2 regions of the Pseudomonas silensiensis genome follow, and region 2 is predicted to be linked to the other one. Evidence: riboswitches for the same ligand, from Rfam matches in the RefSeq annotation. Region 2 holds a riboswitch; the other holds the start of a gene.

Region 1 (6,736 bases), on a different contig from region 2:
CGAGAGCGAAGACACCCGAGCCATCCAGGCACTCAATCGCGCCTTGAAGGATGACTCGCGTGTGGACCTGTCGTTGTTGCCGTTGGGCGATGGATTGACCCTGTGCCGCAAACGCTAGGCGCTTACTTGGCCGCCGACACGCGCCACACCTTGTTGCCCACATCATCCGCCACCAACAAATCACCCTGCTGATCAATCACCACGCCCACCGGCCGGCCCATGGCTTTTTCCTCGCTGTTGAGGAAACCGGTGAGCACATCAATCGGCTGCCCGATCGGTTTCCCTGCGCTGAACGGTACAAAAATCACTTTGTAGCCACTGTGCGGTTTACGGTTCCAAGAGCCGTGCTGGCCGATGAAAGCGCCTTCCTTGAACTGCGCCGGCAGTCTGTTGCCTTCAGCAAACGTCAGGCCCAACGATGCGGTATGCGGCCCGACCGCGTAGTCCGGCGCAATGGCCTTGGCCACCAGCTCAGGGTTTTGCGGCTCGACGCGGATGTCGACGTGCTGACCGTAATAACTGTAAGGCCAGCCGTAGAACCCGCCGTCCTTCACTGAAGTGATGTAGTCCGGCACCAGATCGCTGCCGATTTCGTCGCGCTCGTTGACCGCCGTCCACAATGCGCCGCTGCGAGGTTCCCAGGCCAGGCCGTTTGGATTGCGAATCCCGGAGGCGAAGATCCGATGGTTGCCGGTAGCGCGATCCACTTCCCAGATCGCCGCTCGACCTTCTTCTTTGTCCATGCCGTTTTCGGCCACGTTGCTGTTGGAGCCCACGGTGACGTACAGCTTGCTGCCGTCCTTGCTGGCGATAACGTTTTTGGTCCAGTGGTGATTCAGCGTACCGCCCGGCAAGTCGATCACCTTCATCGGCTGTGACTTGATCGCCGTCTCGCCGTTTTCATAGTGGAAGCGCAGCAAGCGGTCCGTGTCGGCGACGTACAGGTCGTTGCCGACCAGGGTCATGCCGAAGGGCGAGTTGAGGTTTTCCAGGAACACCGTGCGGGTTTCGGCGATGCCGTCGTGGTCCTTGTCCCGCAGCAGCGTGATGCGGTTCGGGCTCGTTACTTTGGCGCCGGCACGGCCCATGACTTTGCCCATGACCCAGCCACGAACGCCTTTGCCGTCTTCGGGTTTGGGTGGTGCGTTGGTTTCGGCCACCAGCACGTCGCCGTTGGGTAACACATAGAGCCAGCGCGGGTGATCGAGACCTTCGGCAAAAGCCGCGACCTGAGTCCCTGTCGCGGCGATGGGTTTCGTGCCGTCCGGCCAGCCGATCGCCGGGGCGATGTTCACCGTCGGGATCAGGGTTTTGTTCGGTTCTGGCAGCTTGGGTGACGGGCCGATGCCGTCGGAGACTTGCAGCCTGGCGGTTTCACCACAGGCTGCAAGCCCTCCGGCGAGCACGATGACGAGAGCGAGCTGGGGCTTGCGCATGCTGACCTTCCCTATGAATGCATTGACCTAATCAATAGAGAAGCGCAGGTGATCGATGGTTCAACTGGTCAGCCGCGTGCTTCCTTGAACAGCACGGCAATGCCGGGGTGATAGTTGCCGGCTTCGTTGCGCAATTTGCGATAGGCATAAGGGAAGTACCAGGCCACCGCGCAGGTGTGTTCCTTTTGCAGGTCGTCGACCATGTCCTGGAGTTCTTCCGGGGTGGCGCTTTGTTGGGCTTTTTGCGGCGCGACAAACAGGCAGCCGAGTTTCAGGTCGCTGGCGTAGCTGATGCGCTTGGCGTCGCTGGTGATGTCCTGCAATGCTTGAGTCAGGTTCAGGCTGTTGACGCGTGGCCAGCGCTGGGTCGCTTGCACGTAAGCGCGTTCTTCGCTGGCCGCGATAAACAGATCGGCGCGGCCATTGCGTTCGCCTTCTTCGGTCTGTTTACGGGTCGGTGTTTGTTGCAGCGTCACCATTTCCGCCATCCACGCCGCGACGGAAAGCAGGCCCAGGTTGGCCTTTTCGTCGAACCAGTAAGGCGTGTCGTTATCGCCGCGCACGGCGTTGTAGCGGTCGATACAGTCAAACCAGCGTTCCAGCACCGGGCGCAGGAATTCCAGCTTCGGATTGCTGATGATCATGCCTTGCATGTGGCTCACCCTTGTTATTGTGTTGTGAGATTGTGGCTCTTTGATATCACTGCTGAGAGTGTGGCACAAGATTGGCGTCAGATAATTGATCGACGGCAGTTATTCGCTCGCAGGCTGCCCGTCTTCAATTGACGCTCCATCCCCAACCCTCTAACCTTCGCGGCTTGTTTCAGGTGCTCTGTGACCTTGGTCGACAGAGTGAAACAGGGAAGCCGGTGAGTGACGCTCTTCAAGCGACGAAGAGCCATGATCCCGGCGCTGCCCCCGCAACGGTAAATGAGTGAAGGCTGCGCGAGGGCCTGTCATCAGCTTTTTCCTATACCGCGTTGAGGTCTGAAAGCGGACCAGGCAAGGCGCAGTCCGCTGGCAATGGTTGTTCCCTTGCCAAGGACTGCAACGCAGTCTGGTCCGCTTTCAGACACAACCCGAAGGGCCGGGCCTGCTGTGGCGCAGGGCGGCGTTGCTCGGAGCTTGTTTGGAACGACCAAACCACGCTCCTCGCGCCTTGCCCTGCGCCACAGCAGACCCGGCGCGGTATAGGAAAAAGCTGATGACAGGCCCTAGCCACTGTGTCGATATCGACATGGGAAGGCGCGCAGTCGGGCCCAGTGCCGCTCATGAGCCCGGAGACCGGCCTGATCCATCCAGCGGCATCACGGTGGGCGATGCCAGGCTTCTTGCCGTCTATTCTTGTGCCTGCCCGCCGTTATCCAGCCTCAACGGAGAGCTCCCCCATGACTGATACCCCCGATCGTGACGAACGCCATCTGGCGCGCATGCAGCGCAAAAAAGCCGTGATCGACGAACGCATCGCCAACTCCCCGAATGAATGCGGCCTGCTGCTGGTGCTGACCGGCAACGGCAAAGGCAAAAGCAGCTCGGCCTTCGGCATGCTCGCCCGGTCCATGGGCCACGGCATGCAATGTGGCGTGGTGCAGTTCATCAAGGGGCGCAGCAGCACGGGCGAAGAACTGTTCTTCCGGCGCTTCCCGGAGCAGGTGCGTTTTCATGTGATGGGCGAGGGCTTCACCTGGGAAACCCAGGATCGCCAGCGCGACATCGCGGCCGCTGAAGCTGCGTGGGCGGTGTCGTGCGAATTGCTGCGTGATCCGTCGATCGGCCTGGTGGTGCTGGATGAATTGAACATTGCGCTCAAGCACGGTTATCTGGATCTCGATCAAGTGCTCAGCGACTTGCAGGCCCGTCCGCCGATGCAGCACGTGGTGGTGACCGGTCGCGGCGCCAAGCCGGAGATGATCGAACTGGCCGACACCGTCACCGAAATGGGCGTGATCAAGCACGCGTTCCAGGCCGGGATCAAAGCGCAAAAAGGCGTCGAGCTGTGAATCAACCACGTCATTGCCCGGCGGTACTGATTGCCGCGCCGGCCTCCGGTCAGGGCAAGACCACCGTCACCGCCGCGCTGGCCCGTTTGCATCGCAATCAGGGGCGCAAGGTTCGCGTGTTCAAGTGCGGCCCGGACTTCCTCGACCCGATGATTCTCGAGCGCGCCAGCGGTGCACCGGTTTATCAATTGGACATGTGGATGGTCGGCGAGCAGGAAAGTCGTCGACTGTTGTGGGAGGCCGCTGGCGAAGCCGACCTGATCCTCATCGAAGGCGTCATGGGCCTGTTCGACGGCACGCCGTCCAGTGCTGATCTGGCGCGACATTTCGGTGTGCCGGTGCTCGGAGTGATCGACGGCACTGCCATGGCCCAGACTTTTGGCGCACTGGCCCTGGGGTTGGCGCGCTATCAGCCGGACTTGCCGTTTGCCGGTGTGCTGGCCAACCGCGTCGGCACTCTACGTCACGCGCAATTACTGGAAGGCAGTCTCACTGAAGGTTTGCGCTGGTACGGCGCCTTGTCCCGGGAAACCGGGATCGAATTGCCGAGTCGACACCTCGGGCTGGTTCAGGCCAGTGAGTTGAACGATATCGATCTGCGCCTCGATGCAGCGGCTGACGCACTGGCCAGCAGTTGCGAGGTCGCGCTGCCACCGGCGGTGGAATTCGCCGCGCCAGATGTGATCGCTGCCGAGCCTTTGCTGGCCGGTGTGCGAATTGCCGTGGCCCGTGACGAAGCGTTTGCCTTCACCTACGGCGCCAGCCTGGATTTGCTGCGGGCCATGGGCGCTGAGTTGTCGTTTTTCTCGCCGATCCGTGACACGCAATTGCCGCAGGCAGACAGTCTTTATCTGCCGGGTGGTTATCCTGAATTGCATCATATGGCGCTGTCACAGAACACTACGATGCTGGCCGCAATCCGCGCTCACCATGCAGCGGGGAAACCGTTGTTGGCCGAGTGTGGCGGCATGCTGTATCTGCTCGATTCGTTGACCGATGTCGAGGGCACTCGCGCTGAACTGGTCGGCTTGCTGGCCGGCGATGCGGTGATGCAAAAGCGTCTGGCCGCGCTGGCGTTGCAGGCGGTCGAGTTACCGGAAGGTTCGTTGCGCGGACACACCTATCACCATTCTCTGACCAGCACCGAACTTGAGCCCATCGCTCGTGGCCTGAGCCCGAACGGTGGGCGAGGGGCGGAGGCGGTTTATCGTGAAGGGCGGATGACCGCGTCCTACGTGCACTTTTATTTCCCTTCCAATCCCCAAGCGATGGCGGCGTTGTTCAAGCCATGAACCCAGATGATCTAGCGTTCAGCGAAGCTGAGCGCGCGGCGGTCTACCGAGCCATCGGCGAACGCCGCGACATGCGTCATTTCAGCGGCGGCACCGTCGAGCCCGAGTTACTGCGACGCCTGCTCGAAGCCGCGCATCAGGCGCCGAGTGTCGGCCTGATGCAGCCTTGGCGGTTCATCCGCATCAGTGATCGAGCCCTGCGCGGCAAGATCCAGTCACTGGTGGAAGAAGAGCGCATCCGCACCGCCGAAGCCCTCGGCGAGCGCACCGACGAATTCATGAAGCTGAAAGTCGAAGGCATCAACGACTGCGCCGAAGTGCTGGTCGCGGCGCTGATGGACGATCGCGAGCGTCACATCTTCGGCCGTCGCACCTTGCCGGAAATGGACATGGCCTCGTTGTCCTGCGCGATCCAGAACCTCTGGCTGGCCTCCCGCGCTGAAGGGCTCGGCATGGGCTGGGTCTCGCTGTTCGAACCGCAAGCGCTGGCGGACCTGTTGGGTTTGCCGGCCGGAGCCAAGCCCTTGGCCGTTCTTTGCCTCGGCCCGGTCAAGGAATTCTATCCGGCACCGATGCTGGTACTCGAAGGCTGGGCGCAGGCGCGTCCGCTCAGTGAATTGCTGTATGAAAATTATTGGGGAGTGAGTCAATGAGTGTGGCGTTATTGAGTGTCGCTGCGGTTGCGCTGGATGCGCTGCTGGGTGAACCCAAACGCTGGCATCCGCTGGTGGCGTTCGGCCGTTTTGCCGACCGTATCGAGCAACGTTTCAATGGCGGTGGCCGCGGCTGGCGCAGTCATGGCGTCACTGCCTGGGTGATTGCGGTGTTGCCGCTGACCCTGCTGGCCACGGCGTTTTCCTGGGCGCCCTATGTCGGCTGGATCGTCGAGATTCTCGTGCTCTATTGCGCCCTCGGCATGCGCAGCCTCGGTGAACACGTCGAGCCGGTGGCCAAGGCACTGCGCAGCGATGATCTGGACGAGGCGCGCAAACGTGTCAGTTATCTGGTCAGCCGCCAGACCAGCGAACTGGATAAAACCGAAGTCGCCCGCGCCGCCACAGAATCCGTATTGGAGAACGGCAGCGACGCAGTATTTGCCGCGTTGTTCTGGTTTGCTGTCGCCGGTGCGCCCGGTGTGGTGCTCTACCGTTTGAGCAATACGCTGGATGCGATGTGGGGTTACCGCAACGAACGTTTCGAGCGTTTCGGCTGGGCGGCGGCAAAGATCGACGACGTCCTCAACTACATTCCTGCACGCTTGGTGGCATTGACCTACGCGCTGCTGGGCAAAACCCGACTGGCGCTGAAATGCTGGCGTACCCAAGGTCCGACCTGGGACAGCCCGAATGCCGGCCCAGTGATGGCGGCCGGTGCCGGCGCGCTCGGTGTCGAGTTGGGCGGAGCGGCGATTTATCACGGTGAGCTGCATCAGCGTCCACAACTGGGCGAAGGCGTGCCGGCGGACGCTGACTCCATCGACCGTGGCTGGCAATTGGTCCAGCGCGGGGTATGGTTATGGTTGCTGATCCTCTGCGTGGGGGCTGAATTCTATGCTTGAACACGGTGGTCGGTTACGCAAGGCGGCGCTCGATTACGGCATCGCCGAAGCCGATTGGCTCGACCTGTCCAGCGGCCTCGCGCCCTGGCCGTTTCCGGTCCCGGAGATCCCGTTGCGGGCTTGGGCGCGTTTGCCGGAAACCGATGACGGTCTGGAGCAGGCGGCCTGTGATTATTACGGCGCCGCTCAGGTGCTGCCGGTGGCCGGCTCGCAAATGGCGATCCAGTTGCTGCCGCGTTTGCGCAGGGTCGGCAAGGTCGGCGTGCTCTCGCCGTGTTACGCCGAACACGCTGAAGCGTGGCGCCGTAATGGCTACATCGTGCGTGAAGTGCTGGAGCAGGAAGTCGACTTCTTTCTCGACAGCCTCGACGTGTTGGTGGTGGTCAACCCGAACAACCCAACCGGCCTGAGCCTGACGCCGAGTCGTCTGCTCGACTGGCACTCGCGGCTG
Region 2 (6,736 bases):
CCGGTGGTGTTGAGAATCACCCCCGCCTCGACTTCGTCCAACAGGTCCTCGACCACCGTCAGGCAGCCGGGCTCTTTCAAACTGGCCAGGGCAATTGGCAACGGGTTCAACCCTGCCGCCTGCAAACGCTGGCAGAAAACATCGATGAAACCGGTGTTCGCCGCCTGCAAATGCGAGCGGTAGAACAGCACCGCCGCGACCGGTTGATCGGCTTGCCAATCGGCTTGCCAATCCTTCAGTTCAGCGGGGCTTTTGTGCGGGTGGTAAATCGCCGTGCGCGGCAGGGTTTGCGGCTCGGCCCAGGCGTAATCGCGATCCAGCCAACGATTGGCGAGGCAGCGGAAAAAATCCAGGGCATTGCTCATGCCGCCCTGACGCAGAAACTGCCAGAGGCGGTCGCGGTCTTCCGCGCCCACCGTGCTTAGGTCGCTGAGTTCCGGGTCCGGGCGGTCATCGCCGGGCACCAGAATCAGCTGCACGCCGCGCTCCGACAGTTGCACCAGTTGCTCCACGCCGTAACGCCAATAGGCGATGCCGCCGTGCAGCGAAATCAGAATCACCTTGGCGTGGCGCAGCACTTCGTCGACATACAGGTCGACCGACGCGTGGTTCTGCACCTGCATCGGGTTGGCCAGGCGCACACTCGGGTAATCGTCGGGCAACTGCTGCGCGGCTTCGGCGAGCAGCGCGAGGCTGGAGTCGCCGCTGCACAGGATCACCAGCTCGGCGGGGGTTTGTCCAAGGTCGGCAATGTTGTCATCCGACACGAAACCGCCGGGCTGGGTCCTGAGCAGGTGCATGGCTTAAACGCTGAGCGCAGCGCGCAATTGCGATTCGAGCAGCGCGGCGTCCAGTTCCTGGCCGATCAACACCAGACGCGTGGTGCGCGCTTCAGCGGCGCCCCACTGACGGTCGAAGTGCTTGTCGAAACGGGTGCCCACGCCCTGGATCAGCAGGCGCATCGGCTTGTTCGGGATCGCCGCGAAGCCTTTCACGCGCAGAATGCCGTGCTGGACCACCAATTGGGTCAGCGCGTCCAGCAGCAGGCTTTCGTCGGCTTGAGGCAGTTCGATGGAGATGGAGTCGAACGCGTCGTGGTCGTGATCGTCTTCACCTTCATGGTGATGATCATGATGGCTGTGACGGCTGTCGATGTGTTCTTCGGAGCCGGCGCCGAGGCCGATCAGTACGTCCAGTGGCACGCGACCGCTGCTGGCTTCGATGACTTTTACTGCAGGCGGCAGTTCTTCAGCGACTTCCAGGCGTACACGGGCCAGGTCTTCAGGGCTGATCAGGTCGGCCTTGTTGAGGATCACCAGGTCGGCGCTGGCCAGTTGATCGGCGAACAGCTCGTGCAGCGGCGATTCGTGGTCCAGGTTCGGGTCGAGTTTGCGCTGGGCATCGACCTGGTCCGGGAACGCCGCGAAGGTGCCAGCGGCGACCGCCGGGCTGTCGACCACGGTGATGACCGCGTCAACGGTGCAGGCGCTGCGGATTTCCGGCCACTGGAAGGCTTGTACCAGCGGTTTTGGCAGGGCCAGGCCCGAGGTTTCGATGAGGATGTGGTCGAGGTCACCGCGACGGGCGACCAATTCGCGCATCACCGGGAAGAATTCTTCCTGAACGGTGCAGCACAGGCAGCCGTTGGCCAATTCGTAGACGCGGCCGTTGGCTTCTTCTTCAGTGCAGCCGATGGAGCACTGCTTGAGGATCTCGCCGTCGATGCCCAGCTCGCCGAACTCGTTGACGATCACCGCAATACGACGGCCCTGAGCGTTGTCGAGCATGTGCCGCAGCAAGGTGGTTTTGCCCGAGCCGAGGAAGCCGGTAACGATGGTGACGGGGAGTTTGGCCAGTGTTTTCATCGGATGCCCTTTGGCAAGGTGGCGGGCATACGGGACGACAATCGCTGCGACGGATGCGCGCGCGGAAGAGTTCGCCACCGGATCACCCCGCCCGGTTGTAGTGAGAATCTGTGTCGAGGCAGGTCTCCTGGCTGACGGTTTGCCGGGCTTGTGGGCCTGGCATTCGCTGCGCCTTCCCGCGAACCCGTTGCACAGGGTTTGCAGTGGCGTGGCAGCGAACATCACCGTTCACAGTTGCGGGGGCAGCCGCGGCATCGACCGCGTTCCCTTCTTAGCTTCGGCAGACGCCGAAGAACCTCGAAAGCGCAAGGCTACGCATCGTGTCGGGGCGGGTCAATGTCCGCAAGTTGATTGCGATCCCCTCACCACAGGTATCCACCTGGGTACCGAGTTGAGAACCCTTGCCAATTGACGCCCAACCCCCGCCCATGCTCTCCTACACGCCTTGTTACGGGTGCCCTTCACAGGGTGAAACGGGAAACCGGTGAATCATGTGCTTTACTCTAAAGTCATGTCAGTCCGGTGCTGCCCCCGCAACGGTAAGCGAGCGAAGCGTCAGATCCACTGTGCCAGCAGTTCGGCATGGGAAGGTGATGCTTGCAGGTCAAGGCGAAAGCCAGTGCCCCTCGTGAGCCCGGAGACCGGCCCGCAACACAAAGTGAGCATTACGATCACTGAACAACAAACCCGCGGTGGGCGGGCGCTGTTTGAACCTCTGCGTGCCCGACTCGCAGGGGTCTTCCATGCGCTCTATATCACCCGCTGACAGACCAGAGGGAAGCGCCATGTCGATCATCAGCAGTACCGGCAGCAACACCGATAAGAGCACCGCCAGCACCACCATTACCCTGACTCAACGCCTGACCGCCGCCGCATGCGCGTCGATCCTGGGTGCGTGCCTTGTGTATTTCGCCGGTTTCTCGCACATCGAAGCAGTGCACAACGCCGCTCACGATACCCGCCACAGCTCTGCATTCCCGTGCCATTGAGACCTGATGACATGATCAAGCGTATTGCGCAAACCGCAGGGTTCACCGGGCTTCTGGCCGCCCTGTTGCTGACCCTGCTGCAAAGCTTCTGGGTGGCTCCGCTGATTCTGCAGGCCGAGACTTACGAAAAATCCGAGCCGGCTGCTGTTGAAGTTCACGAACACGCCGCAGGTGCTGTCGCCGCTCACACTCACGATGCCGAAGCCTGGGAACCGGAAGACGGTTGGCAGCGCGTGCTGTCCACCACCGGCGGCAACCTGGTGGTAGCGGTCGGTTTCGCCCTGATGCTGGCCGGTCTTTACACCTTGCGCGCACCGACCAAAACCTCCCAAGGCCTGCTTTGGGGCCTGGCCGGTTACGCCACGTTCGTGCTGGCACCGACCCTTGGTCTGCCGCCCGAGCTGCCGGGCACTGCCGCGGCTGATTTGGCGCAACGGCAGATCTGGTGGATCGGCACGGCAGCCTCCACCGCGGTCGGCATCGCATTGATCGTGTTCAGCCGTCACTGGCTGATGAAAGTGCTCGGCGTGGCCATTCTGGCTGTTCCTCATGTGATCGGCGCACCACAACCGGAAGTCCACTCGATGATGGCACCGGAAGCCCTGGAAGCTCAGTTCAAAATCGCTTCGCAGCTGACCAACGTGGCATTCTGGCTGGCCCTGGGCCTGATCAGTGCCTGGTTGTTCCGCCGCAAAAGCGATGGTCAATACCACGCATGACTGAGATCAGCACAGCGCCGACGTTAGTGGTCGGCCTGGGCTGCCAGCGCGGCTGCCCCGTCAGCACGCTGCGGGCGCTGCTCGATCAGGCGTTACAGGCTCATAAAATCGGACTTCACCAGATCAAGGCCCTGGCCAGCATCGACCTGAAGCGCGAAGAACCTGGCTTGATCGAACTGGCCGAACAACTCGCACTCCCACTGATGTACTTCAGCAGCGAACAACTGGCCGGCTATCAACCGCAACTCAGCCACCGCTCGGACATCGCGTTCGAACGCACCGGCTGCTACGGCGTCGCGGAAAGTGCCGCCCTGGCCCTGGCCGAACAGCTGGCCCAGGCACCGGCAAAGTTGCTGATTCCACGACAAAAATATGCCCAGGCCACCTTGGCATTGGCCGGCGCCGCCTGAAATCCTCGATAATCCCCGCCTTCGATCATGAGCAATCTTCATCTGAAGCCTTGCCCAGCCTCTTTTTCTCACAGGAACCGACGATGACCGTCTACTTCATTGGCGCAGGTCCCGGCGACCCGGAACTGATCACGGTCAAAGGCCAACGGCTGATTCGCAGCTGCCCGGTGATCATCTATGCCGGCTCCCTGGTGCCCACCGCCGTGCTGGATGGCCATCGCGCCGAGCAGGTGGTCAACAGCGCCGAACTGCACCTGGAACAGATCATCGAGCTGATCAAATCCGCCCATGCCAAGGGCCAGGACGTGGCCCGGGTGCACTCCGGCGACCCGAGTCTTTACGGTGCGATTGGCGAGCAGATCCGCTACCTGCGCGAACTCGACATCCCGTTTGAAATCATTCCCGGCGTCACGGCCACGGCGGCCTGCGCCGCGCTTCTGGGTGCGGAATTGACGTTACCGGACGTGTCGCAAAGCGTGATCCTGACCCGCTACGCCGACAAGACTGCGATGCCCGCCGGCGAAGAGCTCGGCAGCCTGGCGCAGCACGGGGCGACCATGGCGATCCATCTGGGGGTCAATCATCTGGAGAAAATCCTGGCCGAGTTGCTGCCGCATTACGGCGCGGACTGCCCGATCGCGGTGATTCACCGGGCGACCTGGCCGGATCAGGATTGGGTGGTGGGGACGCTGGAAGACATTGCCGCGAAGGTTGAAGCCAAGGGGTTTCGGCGCACGGCGTTGATTTTGGTGGGCCGGGTGTTGGGCAGTGATCACTTTAGTGAGTCGTCGCTGTACCGTGCCGGGCATGCGCATCTCTACAGACCCTGAAGCACTCACAGCTTATTATTGCCCATAAAAAAACGGCACTCACGGGTGCCGTTTTTTCGTTTCTGCAGCGAACACCTTAGTAGTAGGCGTTTTCTTTCTGCGTGTGGTCGGTGACGTCACGAACGCCCTTGAGCTCGGGAATGCGCTCGAGCAAGGTGCGCTCGATGCCTTCGCGCAAGGTGACGTCTGCCTGGCCGCAGCCCTGGCAACCGCCGCCGAACTTCAGCACGGCGATGCCGTCATCGACCACATCGATCAGGCTGACCTGACCGCCGTGGCTGGCCAGCCCCGGGTTGATCTCGGTTTGCAGGTAATAGTTGATACGCTCGTTGATCGGGCTGTCGGCGTTGACCATCGGCACTTTGGCGTTTGGCGCCTTGATGGTGAGCTGGCCGCCCATACGATCGGTGGCGTAATCGACTACCGCATCGTCCAGGAAGGCTTCGCTGAACGAGTCGATGTAAGCGGTGAAGCTTTTGAGCCCCAGCGCCGTGTCTTCAGGTTTTTCTTCGCCCGGCTTGCAATAAGCAATGCAGGTTTCGGCGTACTGGGTGCCAGGCTGGGTGATAAAGACGCGGATGCCGATGCCTGGGGTGTTCTGCTTGGAGAGCAGATCAGCCAGATAATCGTGGGCGGCGTCGGTAATGGTAATAGCGGTCATGGAAACTCCTCGCAGGCTTGGGCGCAGTTTACGCCAATCATCGCGCCGTACAAAGTCCTAGTATTTTTGTCGGGAAAGAGCCGGAACTGCCTCGACAGCCAATTCGCCGTCGATTCGGCCTTTAAGCCACCGATAGCTGCATTTTTCCACCCATTCGTAACTTGCCCACGAGCCCAGACCGATTGTCGCGACGCAAACGGCGAACATCACGTAGGGATTGATGCCATAACGCTGTGCGACAAAACCACCGGCGGACAGCACCAACACGTGCATCAGGTACACCGAGTAGGAGCAGTCGCCCAGCAGTTTGAGCACCCGGCCATGCTCGAAATAGCGCTCCAGCGCCATGCACGCCATCACCAGCACCGCGCTCGGCAGGCCCCAGGCCAGCAACCGTGGCTGCGGCGCCAGGTGATAAATCGCCAGCAACGCGCCGCCAATGCCCAGCAACGGGAGCCAGAACCCGGGCTTGATCCAGCCGCGACGGTAAATCATGCCGATGGCCATCCCCAGCAAGAATTCATAAACAATGTCCGAGCGGTAGAACTCGCTGATCCAGCCGTAGCCGGTCCAGGCCTGACACACCGCAAACAGCAGCGCCGCGACGATCAGCAGCCGAACCTGCATGCGGAACAGCAGCGCCCAGGCAAACAGCACATAGAAGAGCATTTCGTAGTTGAGGGTCCAGCCGACGTTGAGCGTCGGATAAATCCCGTAGCCGCCAGGGTTTTCCGTGGGAATGAACAACAGCGATAGCAGGAAATGCGACCAGTCGACGGTCTGATCCGGCAGAATCGGTTGAGCGAATACCACCAACAGCGCCATCAACACCGTATACAGCCAGTACGCCGGAACGATGCGGAACAGCCGATACAGCAGAAAGCGCCCCGGCGGCAGTGATTTGCCCTCGGTGGACAGGAAAATCACCAGCCCACTGATGACGAAGAAGATGTCGACCCCCACCGCCCCCTTGTCGATGAACATTTGTCCTACCGGCCCACGGGCCTGGAAGTCGAAAAATATCTGCATGAAATGGTGGCAGACCACCGTCCAGGCCGCGAGCGCGCGCAGTGCCTGTACTGAAATCAACATCGACGGCCCTCCCGATCCCGGAGTTAAACCACCGCAGATCCCTTGGAATCTGCGGTGCCTGATAAATCCGACACCGGCCAACAGTCAAAGGTCGATCAAAGATTCTCGTACCGGTTCATGTCCAGCACGCCCTCTTCCACCGGATCGGTCTCGTGGACGTACCGGCTCAG

Evidence for each region. A riboswitch is a leader RNA that binds a small molecule or an ion and turns the genes downstream of it on or off. The one in region 2 is predicted to bind cobalamin.
Region 1: linked by a shared signal. The riboswitch ahead of cobO (cob(I)yrinic acid a,c-diamide adenosyltransferase) and the one ahead of cobW (cobalamin biosynthesis protein CobW) in region 2 are both predicted to bind cobalamin.

What each region holds. Positions count from the first base shown of each region.
Region 1 is NZ_JBNDJH010000014.1:86,036-92,771, forward strand. It holds gene QF010_RS20285 (class I SAM-dependent methyltransferase) at 1-118, shown strand, start outside; gene QF010_RS20290 (PQQ-dependent sugar dehydrogenase) at 123-1,436, opposite strand; gene QF010_RS20295 (hypothetical protein) at 1,505-2,089, opposite strand; cobalamin riboswitch at 2,244-2,406, shown strand; gene cobO (cob(I)yrinic acid a,c-diamide adenosyltransferase) at 2,824-3,435, shown strand; gene QF010_RS20305 (cobyrinic acid a,c-diamide synthase CobB) at 3,432-4,727, shown strand; gene bluB (5,6-dimethylbenzimidazole synthase) at 4,724-5,380, shown strand; gene cbiB (adenosylcobinamide-phosphate synthase CbiB) at 5,377-6,285, shown strand; gene cobD (threonine-phosphate decarboxylase CobD) at 6,278-6,736, shown strand, end outside.
Region 2 is NZ_JBNDJH010000001.1:93,241-99,976, reverse strand. It holds gene cobN (cobaltochelatase subunit CobN) at 1-800, opposite strand, end outside; gene cobW (cobalamin biosynthesis protein CobW) at 804-1,865, opposite strand; cobalamin riboswitch at 1,966-2,180, opposite strand; cobalamin riboswitch at 2,301-2,529, shown strand; gene QF010_RS00390 (CbtB domain-containing protein) at 2,651-2,854, shown strand; gene QF010_RS00385 (CbtA family protein) at 2,866-3,573, shown strand; gene QF010_RS00380 (cobalamin biosynthesis protein) at 3,570-3,983, shown strand; gene cobM (precorrin-4 C(11)-methyltransferase) at 4,067-4,813, shown strand; gene nfuA (Fe-S biogenesis protein NfuA) at 4,890-5,474, opposite strand; gene QF010_RS00365 (acyltransferase family protein) at 5,532-6,566, opposite strand; gene QF010_RS00360 (fatty acid cis/trans isomerase) at 6,662-6,736, opposite strand, start outside.